Regions from separate parts of the Kitasatospora setae KM-6054 genome, predicted to be linked through region 1. Evidence: riboswitches for the same ligand, from Rfam matches in the RefSeq annotation. Region 1 holds a riboswitch; the other holds the start of a gene.

Evidence for each region. A riboswitch is a leader RNA that binds a small molecule or an ion and turns the genes downstream of it on or off. The one in region 1 is predicted to bind cobalamin.
Region 2: linked by a shared signal. The riboswitch ahead of KSE_RS27905 (cobalamin biosynthesis protein) and the one ahead of KSE_RS24310 (ribonucleoside-diphosphate reductase subunit alpha) in region 1 are both predicted to bind cobalamin.

What each region holds. Positions count from the first base shown of each region.
Region 1 is NC_016109.1:5,450,129-5,455,337, forward strand. Features, by position in the region: gene KSE_RS24310 (ribonucleoside-diphosphate reductase subunit alpha) at 1-1,761, opposite strand, end outside; cobalamin riboswitch at 1,938-2,064, opposite strand; gene KSE_RS24315 (GNAT family N-acetyltransferase) at 2,168-2,662, opposite strand; gene KSE_RS24320 (helix-turn-helix domain-containing protein) at 2,932-3,903, shown strand; gene KSE_RS24325 (histidine phosphatase family protein) at 4,009-4,767, opposite strand; gene mctP (monocarboxylate uptake permease MctP) at 4,932-5,209, opposite strand, start outside.
Region 2 is NC_016109.1:6,305,730-6,310,938, forward strand. Features, by position in the region: gene KSE_RS27900 (cobyric acid synthase) at 1-543, opposite strand, end outside; gene KSE_RS27905 (cobalamin biosynthesis protein) at 638-1,594, opposite strand; cobalamin riboswitch at 1,626-1,755, opposite strand; gene KSE_RS27910 (alpha/beta hydrolase family protein) at 1,970-3,094, shown strand; gene KSE_RS27915 (hypothetical protein) at 3,497-4,843, shown strand; gene KSE_RS27920 (CDP-alcohol phosphatidyltransferase family protein) at 4,926-5,209, opposite strand, start outside.

The sequences.
Region 1 (5,209 bases):
CGCGCCGAAGTGGTCGACGTGCAGCTGGCCGCGGGCCGCCCGGGTCTCGCCGTACGCCTCGTGCCGGCCGAACCGCTCGGCCAGGTCGGCGGAGCGCTCGTACGCGGTGAGCATGATCCGCTCGGCGATCAGGGTGGAGAGGGCGACCGCCTCGGCGGAGTCGAAGTCGATCCGCAGCTGGAAGAAGACGTCCTGCAGGCCCATCACGCCCAGGCCGACCGGGCGCCAGCGGGAGTTGGACGTCCCGGCCTCGGTGGTCGGGTAGAAGTTGATGTCGATCACGCGGTCGAGGAAGGTCACCGCGGTGCGGACGGTGGCGTCCAGGCGGTCCCAGTCCATCGCGTTCAGCAGGTCGGCGGCGGTGGCGCCGGGGGCGACGTGCGCGCCCAGGTTGACCGAGCCGAGGTTGCAGACCGCGGTCTCGGAGTCGTCGGTGACCTCCAGGATCTCGGTGCACAGGTTCGAGGAGTGCACCGTGCGGCCCGGCAGCGCGGTCTGGTTGGCGGCCCGGTTGGAGGCGTCCTTGAAGGTCATCCAGCCGTTGCCGGTCTGCGCCAGGGTGCGCATCATCCGGGCGTACAGGGTCTGCGCGGGGATGGTGCGCACGGCCTTGCCCGCCAGCTCGGCCTTCACGTACGCCTCGTCGAAGTCGGCGCCCCACAGGTCGACCAGCTCCGGCACGTCCGCCGGGGAGAACAGCGACCAGTCGGCGTTGGCGTTCACCCGGCGCATGAACTCGTCCGGGATCCAGTGCGCCAGGTTCAGGTTGTGGGTGCGCCGGGCCTCCTCGCCGGTGTTGTCGCGGAGCTCCAGGAACTCCTCGATGTCGGCGTGCCAGGTCTCCAGGTACACGCAGGCCGCGCCCTTGCGCCGACCGCCCTGGTTGACCGCCGCCACGGAGGAGTCCAGGGTGCGCAGGAACGGGACGATGCCGTTCGACTGGCCGTTGGTGCCGCGGATCAGCGAGCCGCGCGAGCGGATCCGCGAGTAGGACAGGCCGATGCCGCCGGCGTGCTTGGACAGCCGGGCGATCTGCGCGTACCGGTTGTAGATCGAGTCCAGGTTGTCCAGCGGCGAGTCCAGCAGGTAGCAGGAGGACATCTGCGGGTGCCGGGTGCCGGAGTTGAACAGCGTCGGCGAGCTGGTCAGGTACTCCAGCCGGCTCATCAGGGTGTACAGCTCGGCGACCTCGCGCACCGACTCCTCGGAGGTGCCGACCGCCAGGCCCGCCGCCACCCGGAGCAGGAAGTGCTGCGGGGTCTCGACCACCTTGCGGGTGATCGGGTGGCGCAGCAGGTAGCGGGACTGCACGGTGCGCAGGCCGAAGTACTCGAAGCGGTCGTCGCCCGCCTCGTCCACCAGCGAGTCGAACAGGTCGGCGTGCGCGGCCACGAAGGCGGCGGTCGCGTCGCCGATCAGGCCCTCGGCGTGGCCCACGGCCACCGAGGAGGAGAACGAGGTGACCTGCTGGGTGGCGGCCTCGTCGCGGATCTCCAGCGCCAGCAGGCGGGCGGCCAGCTTCGAGTACTGCGGGTCCTCGGCGATCATCGACGCGGCGGCCTCGACGGCCAGCCCGCGGAGCTCGGCGAAGTCCGAACCGGCGTGCCGGCCGCGCAGGGCGGCGGCGGCGACGTGGCCGGGGTCCACCTGGGGGAGGTCGGTGCTGCGGTCGGTGAGCAGCCGGAGCAACGCCGCACCGGGGTCGGTGAAGGCGTCGGCGGATCCCTGGGACGGCAGGGTGACTGAGGCGGCGACGGTCAAGGCGCACTCTCTCCTGTGGCGGCGGCGGACGTGGCTCGGGGTGTCCGGGACCGCACGCGGCCAGGGGAAGGCGGCACGGGGGAACGAGAACGCGTTCCGGCGCGCGAAGACCCACCCCCGGTCCGCCCGCGAGACCGGACGGCAAAGCTGTGCTGCACAAGGCGTCTGCGGGGATGCCGTGTCGCACACCGTCGGCAGGTCCTCGGACTGCGCGGGCGTCGCTACAGCCCGCTCACCGTTGCGGGGCAGCCCCGGACTTTCACCGGGTTCCCCTGCGTCGACAGCGAGAGTGAGCATACATGTTGTGGTGGCTGGATCTGGAAGCACCAGATGTAGTAGCGCGTGTCGCGGCGGTGGCGCCGCGCGTAGACAACGAAAACGGCGCCGGAGCCGCCTCGGAACCGCCTCAGAACCGCATCGTGTAGACCATCAGGTCGGTGCCGGGCACCGGCGACCAGTCCCGCTCGGGCGTCCGGACGAAGCCCAGGGCCTCGTAGATCCGGTGCGCGGCGGTCATCGCCGGACGGGTGGAGAACGCCATCCCGCCCAGCCCGAGTTCCCGGCTGCGGGCGATCGACGCCTCCACCAGGGCCCGGCCGACGCCCCGGCCGCGGGCCGCCGGCCCGACCGCGAGCATCCGTATCTCGCCCTCGCCGGGCCCGGCGGTGTCCGCCCACGGGGTGCCGCCGGGCGCGAAGGTCACGCAGCCGAGCACGGCTCCGGAACCGTCGACGGCGACCAGGAGCTCGGCCTCCCGGTCGCGCCGGGCGGCGTCGCGGAGGAGCTCGACGTACGGCGAGTCGGGACGGGTGTGGCCGTCGCCGACGAAGGCCGCGACGCTGACCTCCCCGGCACCGGCGAGGTCGTGGACGAGGGCGCGGCGGACGATCGGAGGCTGCATCCGGACAGTGTGCCGGACCGGCGGCGGCGCGGGTCGGCCAGGTCCGGGTCGAAGGGGTAGCCGGTCGGGCGGTGGACGGTGTCGCGGCCGGTCCGGCCGTGGCGCTCCAGGTCGCGGCCGACCAGGGCGCCGATGAGGCCGAAACCGCCGAGGAGGCCCAGCAGGGCGAGTGCGGTGGTCATGCCTCCACTCTCCGCCCCCGGCCCCCGGCCGACGAGTGGCAGGAACGCACCATTGCCACGAAATCCTGCCACTGCCATCCTGGACCGATGCGGAAGCTCGACAACGTCGCCGTGGTGGTCCTCGAAGAGATCCACCCCTTCGAACTGGGCGTGGCCTGCGAGGTGTTCGGCCTCGACCGGAGCGCCTCCGGCCTGCCGGTCTACGACTTCGCCCTGGTCGGCGACCGGCCGGGGCCGATGCGCACCCACGCCGGCTTCACCGTCGACGTCCCGCACGGGCCCGAGCGGCTCGCCGACGCCGACCTGGTCATCGCCACCGCCACCGGCATCCGCGCCCACTACCCCGAACCGCTGCTCGCCGCGCTGCGGGCCGCCCACGACCGCGGCGCCCACCTGCTGTCGATCTGCTCCGGCAGCTTCCTGCTCGGCGCCGCCGGCCTGCTCGACGGCCGGCGCTGCACCACCCACTGGCAGTACGCCGAGCTGATGGCCGAGCGCTTCCCGCTGACCACCGTCGAACCCGACGTGCTGTACGTCGACGACGACCCGGTGATCACCTCGGCCGGCACCGCCGCCGGCATCGACGCCTGCCTGCACCTGGTCCGCAAGGTCCAGGGCGCCGAGGTGGCCCGGGCGATCGCCCGCCGGATGGTCGTCGCCCCGCACCGGGACGGCGGCCAGGCCCAGTTCATCAACCGGCCGCTGCCCGAGTGCGAGGGCGACGCGCTGACCGCCGTGCTGGAGTGGATGCGCCGCCACCTCGACCGGGAGACCGGCGTCGACCAGCTCGCCCGGCTCGCCCACATGTCGCCCCGGACCTTCGCCCGCCGCTTCCGGCAGGAGACCGGCACCACCCCGCACCGCTGGCTCACCGGCCAGCGGGTGCTGTTCGCCCAGCACCTGCTGGAGTCCACCGGCGAGAGCGTCGACGCGGTCGCCGCCCGCTGCGGCTTCGGCAACGCCGCCGCGCTCCGGCACCACTTCGGCCGCCGGCTCGGCACCACCCCGCTGGCCTACCGGCGGGCGTTCGGCGGCCCGGGACGGGCCGCCGGGGCGTAGCGGGGGCCCGGGCTCAGGGCGGCAGGGCGGGCAGGGCGGCAGGACAGGCAGGGCGGCAGGACAGGCAGGGCGGCAGGACAGGCAGGGCGGCAGGACGGGCAGGGCTCAGGACGTCAGGTGGCCGGTCTGGTTCCAGCTGGACGGGCGCAGCCGCCCCCCGTCGGCCCGCCAGACGCTGGCCGAGCAGTTCGCCACCGGGTCCAGCGCCAGCAGCTCGTCCTCGGTGAGCCGGTCCAGCACGTGCCGCAGCATCAGCACCGTGCAGTCGTGCGCGACCACCAGCACCGGCCGGCCCGCCTCCTCCTCGCCCAGGTCGCGCAGCAGGCCGCGGACCCGCAGCGCCACGTCCAGCCAGGACTCGCCGCCCGGCGGCCGGTAGTACAGCTCGCCCATCCGCCGCCGGCGGGCCGCCTCGGCGGGGTGGTCGCGCTCGATCGCGGCCTTGGTGAGCATCTCCAGCACGCCCAGCTCGCGGTCGCGCAGCCGCTCGTCGTAGCGCACCGCCAGGCCGACCGGGACGGCGCCGAGGCCGGACGCCTGGGCGAGCGCGATCCGGGCGGTCTCGGCGGTGCGCACGTACGGCGAGCACCAGACCGAGCGCGGCCGGTCGGCGGGCGGCCGTTCGGCCCACCAGCGGCCCAGGTCGCGGGCCTGGTCCTGGCCGTGCAGGGAGAGCGGGATGTCGGCGTCCCGGCAGGTGATCGGGACGGCGAGCGCCCCGCTGGCGTCCGCCTGCCGGAACTCCACGTTGGCGGTCGACTCGCCGTGCCGGGTGGCGATCAGCACCGAGGGCAGGCGGAGCGGCGGCTCCGGCCGCTCCGCCTCCGGCCGGTGCCCGTTGCGCAGCGTGCTCAGGTCGGTCATGGCGGTGGCTCCCGGTGGTCGTCGGCGCGTGCGGTGTGTCGTCTCTCCCGGTCTCTCCGCCGAACGGCCGGTCATAACAGACGATCGCGCCGTCACCCCGGTGTCGATCGGGGCAACGGCGCGACCAGAGGGCGCACGGACGCACGGTGTGCGCCCCCGGTGCGTCAGTGCGCCGCCGCGGGCTGCGGAGCGTGCTCCAGCGCCTCGTCGCCGGCCTCGGCGGAGTAGTCGGCCCGCGCCGTCTCGTCGGCGCCCTCCGGGGCCTTCAGGGCCCGCAGCACCAGTGTCAGGACCACCGCCACCACCGCGTTCAGCACGAACGCGGTCAGGCCGATGTAGCCGGTCTGGCCGATCCCCGGGATCTCCGTGCTGTTGCCGGCGAAGTGCTTGACCTTCGGGGTGGACACCCCCCACGCCTGCCACGTCCCGTACACCATGCCGA
Region 2 (5,209 bases), 860 kb from region 1:
CAGCGCCAGCGTCCCGAACATCGACGCGAACACCCCGCCCCGGTCGATGTCGCCCACCACCACGACCGGCAGCCGGGCCGCCGACGCCAGGCCCATGTTGGCGATGTCCCGGTCCCGCAGGTTGATCTCCGCCGGGGAGCCCGCGCCCTCGCACACCACCACGTCGAACCGCGACCGCAGGTCCGCCAGGCACTCCAGCGCCCGCTCCAGCAGCACCGGCTTGCGGTCCCGGTAGTCCAGCGCCCCGACCTCCGCGACCGCCCGGCCCAGCAGCACCACCTGGCTGCGCCCGTCCGCGCCCGGCTTCAGCAGCACCGGGTTCATCGCCGCCTCCGGCGCCACCCCCGCCGCCTGCGCCTGCATCGCCTGCGCCCGCCCGATCTCCGCCCCGTCGGCCGTCACGAACGAGTTCAACGACATGTTCTGCGCCTTGAACGGCGCCACCCGCACCCCCTGCCGGGCCAGCCAGCGGCAGATGCCCGCCGTCACCACGCTCTTCCCCGCGTCCGAGGTCGTACCGGCCACCAACAGCGCGCCGTTCACGGCAGAACTCCTTCGAGGAAGCGGAGCGGGAGGAGGAGAAGAGGAGCGGGCAGGCCGGAGGCCCGCCCGGGGCGGGGCGGTCGCGACAGCGGGCTCACCCGCGCCGTACCCGCCCGCCCAGCGCCCGCCCGCCCAGCGCCCGGGCGGTGAGCGTCGTCGCCAGCGCGAGCGCGCCGACCCGGCGCGACAGCCGGCAGGCCCGGGCGATGTCGGCCGCGCCGACCGGCGGCAGTTCCGCGCCCAGCACCGGCCGGTGCTCGACCCGCTCGCCGTAGCGCAGCGTCCCGCCCAGCCGCACGCCCAGCGCGCCCGCGAACGCGGCCTCCGCCTGGCCCGCGTTCGGGCTCGGGTGCGCGGAGCCGTCCCGCCGCCAGACCCGCCAGGCGCGGGTCGGGGCGCCGGACGCGGCGACCGTCAGCAGCGCGGTCAGCCGGGCGCCCGGCCACCCCGCGACGTCGTCCAGCCGGGCCGACGCCCAGCCGAACCGCCGGTAGCGGGCCGACTTGTGCCCCACCATCGCGTCCAGCGTGTTCACCGCCCGGAACGCCAACAGCCCCGGCACGCCCGCGACACCGCCCCACACCAGGGCGTTCACCACCGCGTCCGCGGTGTTCTCGGCGACCGACTCGACCACCGCCCGCGCCACCTGCGCCTCGTCCAGGCCGGACGGGTCGCGCCCGCACAGGTGCGGCAGCCGCTCCCGGGCCGCCGACAGGTCGCCGTCCGCCAGCGAACGGCCGATCGCGGCCGCCTCCCGGGTCAGCGACGTCCCGCCGAGCACGGTGAACACCGCCCCGGCCGCCAGCGCCCCCCCGGCCAGCGGCGAACGCCGCACCGCCCGGCCGGCCAGCACCGCCCCGCCCGCGACCGCGCCGACCGCGAGCGCCGCGTGCAGCGCCCCCGCCCCCCGGTGGTCACGCCACAGCCGGCGCTCCAACCGGCCCGCGGCGGCGCCGAACAGGGCGACGGGGTGTCCGCGCCGGGGGTCTCCGAACCGGGCGTCCGCGAGATATCCCGCGACCGCGCCCACCAGGTACGGGGCAGCCCGCATGGCGTCGTGTCCTCACTCAGGGTCCGCGCCCTGGATCGACGGAACGGAGGCCAGAGTCTCCTGACTTCCGGCCACCCCCGCGCGGGGTGTCCGGTCACAGTGGCGGGACCGCGCCGGACTCGCACCGGCTTCCTCTGCTTGCCTCCGTTTGGCCCGAAGATCCCACCACGCCCGCTTCGCGGCAGTCAACCGACCCGACGGAGCGTTTGGTCACACACCGTCGCCATCCCGCTTCGTCCCCTCCCTCGCCCCGGCCCCCGCCCCCGGCCCCCGCGCCGCCGTCGCCCGTCACCCGCATCGCGGCCCCGAATGGCCGTCCGGCTCCGGGGCAGGTGCACTGGGAGGCACAGCACCGCCAGCACCCGGGAGACCGCCATGCGTTGGGGAACCGCAGCCGCCGTCGCGGCCGCCGCAGTAGGGACCGGGACGGCGGCGTTCCTGCTGCTGGGCCGGAAGGTGTCGGACCGGGTGGTGCGGCCCGGGGCCGGGGGGCAGGTGCTGTCGGCGCCGGTGCCGGTCGAGGTGGTCGCGCTCGGGCCGGGGCGGGTGGTGCTGACCGCGACGCCGGAGACCCGCCGGCGCGGCACGTACGCGCTGGAGTGGCCCGGCGGCGGGCACGCCGTGGTCGGCGCGGTGCTCGACGAGTCCGGCGGCCGGGTCACCCGGCGGCTGGAGCGGGCCGACGGCGGCACCCTCGCGGTCGGCACCGCGGTCGAGGTCACCGCGCGGGTGCTGCGCGGCGACCCGCGCACCGCGCTCGGCCTGGACTACACGGACGTCGCGGTCGCCGCCGACCTCGGCAACCTGCCGGCCTGGCGCACCGCGGGCGCCCGCGGCACCTGGGTGCTGCTGGTGCACGGCCCCGGCACCGACCGCGAGCAGTGCCTGCCGGTGCTGCCGCTGCTGCACGCGCTGCGGCTGCCCGCGCTGGCCGTCAGCTACCGCGGCGACCGGGGCGCGCCCGCCTCGCCCGACGGCCTGGGCCACTTCGGCGAGACCGAGTGGCAGGACGTCGACGTGGCGATCCGGTACGCGCTGGCCCAGGGCGCCGGGCAGGTGGTGCTGTACGGCTGGTCGGTCGGCGCGACCATCGCCCTGCACACGGCCGCCCGCTCCACCTGGCGGGACCGGATCGCCGGGGTGGTGCTGGACTCCCCGGTGCTGGACTGGACCGAGACGGTCCGCCGGGAGACCGGCCGGGCCTGGTCCTCCCCGGCGCTGGGCGAACTGGGCGCGCTCGCCGCCGAGGGCCGCACCGGCGTCGACCTGGCCGACTTCGCCCGGATCGCCTCCGGCGCCGACCTTCCCGCCCCCGCCCTGCTGCTGCAGAGCCCGGACGACCCGGTCGCGCCGTGGAGCGCCGCCCGGCGCCTCGCCGACGGCCGGGACGACCTGGTCAGCCTGCACCCGGTGCCGGGGGCCGGCCACGCCGCGCTGTGGAACGCCGACCCGGCCGGGTACACCGAGGCGCTGCGCCGCTTCCTCACCCCGCTGCTCTGAGCGATCGGGCCCGTACGGCGGGTTCGGGCGGCGGAGCAGCGGGAACCGGAACGCCGGGTACCGCGTCTCCGTCTCGGAGTGGTCACCATGCCTGCCATGTCCACGTCGAGAAACGGAGTGCTTCGTACCGTTTCGCGGCGATTCGTCCCCCGGCAGTTCGAGGCGTTCGGACAACGGGCCGAGACAGGTCGACAGTCGATGTGACAGAAGGCCCGTACAAGGGGAAGACTGCACGGCGTGACGTCTCGGAACCCGCGCGACCGTGATGCCCCGCACCCGCCCCACCGCACCGGTGCGACGGTGACCCGTCTGCCCGGAACGGCGGCCGTCGGTCGTGTGGAGGGCACCCCCCCCGCCGCCGCCCCCCGCCGCCGGGTCCCCGCGAAGCCTGGACGCGGCCGGGTGCCCGTCCCCGACGGCTTCCCGGCGCCCTCCGAGCTCGCCCCGCTGGCCCGCCGGATGCTCGCCGACGCCGTGCGGGTCGCCCGCTGGGCGGGCGAGCTGTCCGAGGTCGACAAGCGCGGCGAGCTCCTCCCCGAGGACGCCCGCGCCGCCGGCCGGGCCCTCGCGATGACCGTCGGCGCCGCCGCCAACTCCTGGGGCCAGGCCCTGCTGGTCGGCCTGGTCGAGCTCCGCGACGGCGGGGCCGGGCCGGGCTGGCGGCTGCACGCCTGGGAGCACGACGACGAGGCGGTGATCCGCGGCTGGTCCGCGTTGTTCGACGCCTGGACGCTGCTCGCCCCCGTCCCGCCCGCCGCGCTGCGCGGCGTCTTCGCCCAGCTGGCCGGCCAGGCCGTCGACCAGGCCCCCCAGCTGCTGTCCTTCCTGCACCTGGTGGACGGCCCGGTCGCCGACAGCGAACTGCTCGAACTGCTCCGCCGAGGCCTCGACGAGCGCCGCCTCGGCCCCAGCTCCGGCACCTTCCCGCTGTCGCCCGTCCCGCACGCCGCGTTCGCGGTCTCCGCCGTCCGCGGCACCTGCCGCGAACCGCAGATCGACACCCCGCACTCGCCCGCCGACGTCGCCGCCGTCCTTGACTGGATGCTCGACGGCCTGGCCGCCGTCGGCGCGCTCGGCCGCCGCGACGAGGCCGCCGAGCTCTCCCCGCTCGGCCACTGGGCCGTCCGGGCCAAGCTGGAGGAGATCTGCACCGTCGCGCAGACCGCCGCCGGCCACATCGAGCAGAGCGCCGCCGAGCTGCTCAGCGCCTGCGCCGACTACAGCCCGGGCCCGGCCCGCGCCGAGTTCCGGGCCTGGGTCGCGGCCCGGCCGGCCGACCGCGCGGTCGCCGAACTGCTGGAGGCCGCCCGCGGCGAGGACGCGCTGGTCCGCGGCCTGGCCTTCGAGGCGCTGCGGGTGGTGGCGGGCTCCACCGCCGAGCAGGGCGTGCGCGCCGCCGTCGAGGAGCCCGTCCTGCGCCCCTACGCGCTGCTCTGGCTGGCCGAACAGCTGGACGAGGACGGGGTCTCCCCGGCCGACGTGCTCGGCGCGGAGGACGCCGCCTGGCTGTGGGTCGACACCGCCGCCGCCGTCCTGGACCACGGCGAGACCGCGCTGCTGGTCGGCCACGTCGAGGGCGCCTCGGCCGGCGAGCCGGTGCGCCTGTTCCACCGGGCCCGGCAGTCCGGCCACCCGCGCGCCGCGAGCGTGCTGACCGCCGTCGCCTCGGTCCACCCGGACCCGGCGGTGGCCCGGGCCGCCCGCCGCAGCGCCTTCTCCGTCCACAACGGCGGCAACGGCGGCGCCTGAGCGGCCGGCCGCACCGCGCGCACGAAGAAGCCGCCCTCCCGGAGAACTTCCCGGGAGGGCGGCTTCCTCGTGCGGTGGCGTCTCAGCCCCGGTTCTCCGCCCGGCGCGCCCGCACCACGCCGACCTTCTCGCCGACCTTGCGGCGGATGACCAGCAGCGGCGCCATCGCGGCGAGCGCGATCTGGGCGACCGCGCCGATGTGCATCAGCGTGTCGCCGCCGGGCAGGCCGGCCGCCCAGGAGGCGAGGCAGCCGATCGAGACGACGATCCAGGCGAGCGTCGCGGTGGCGAGCAGGCCCTGCGGCTTCGGGTACTCGATCCGGCTGACCATCAGGTAGGCCACGCCGAAGATCATCAGCAGGCCGG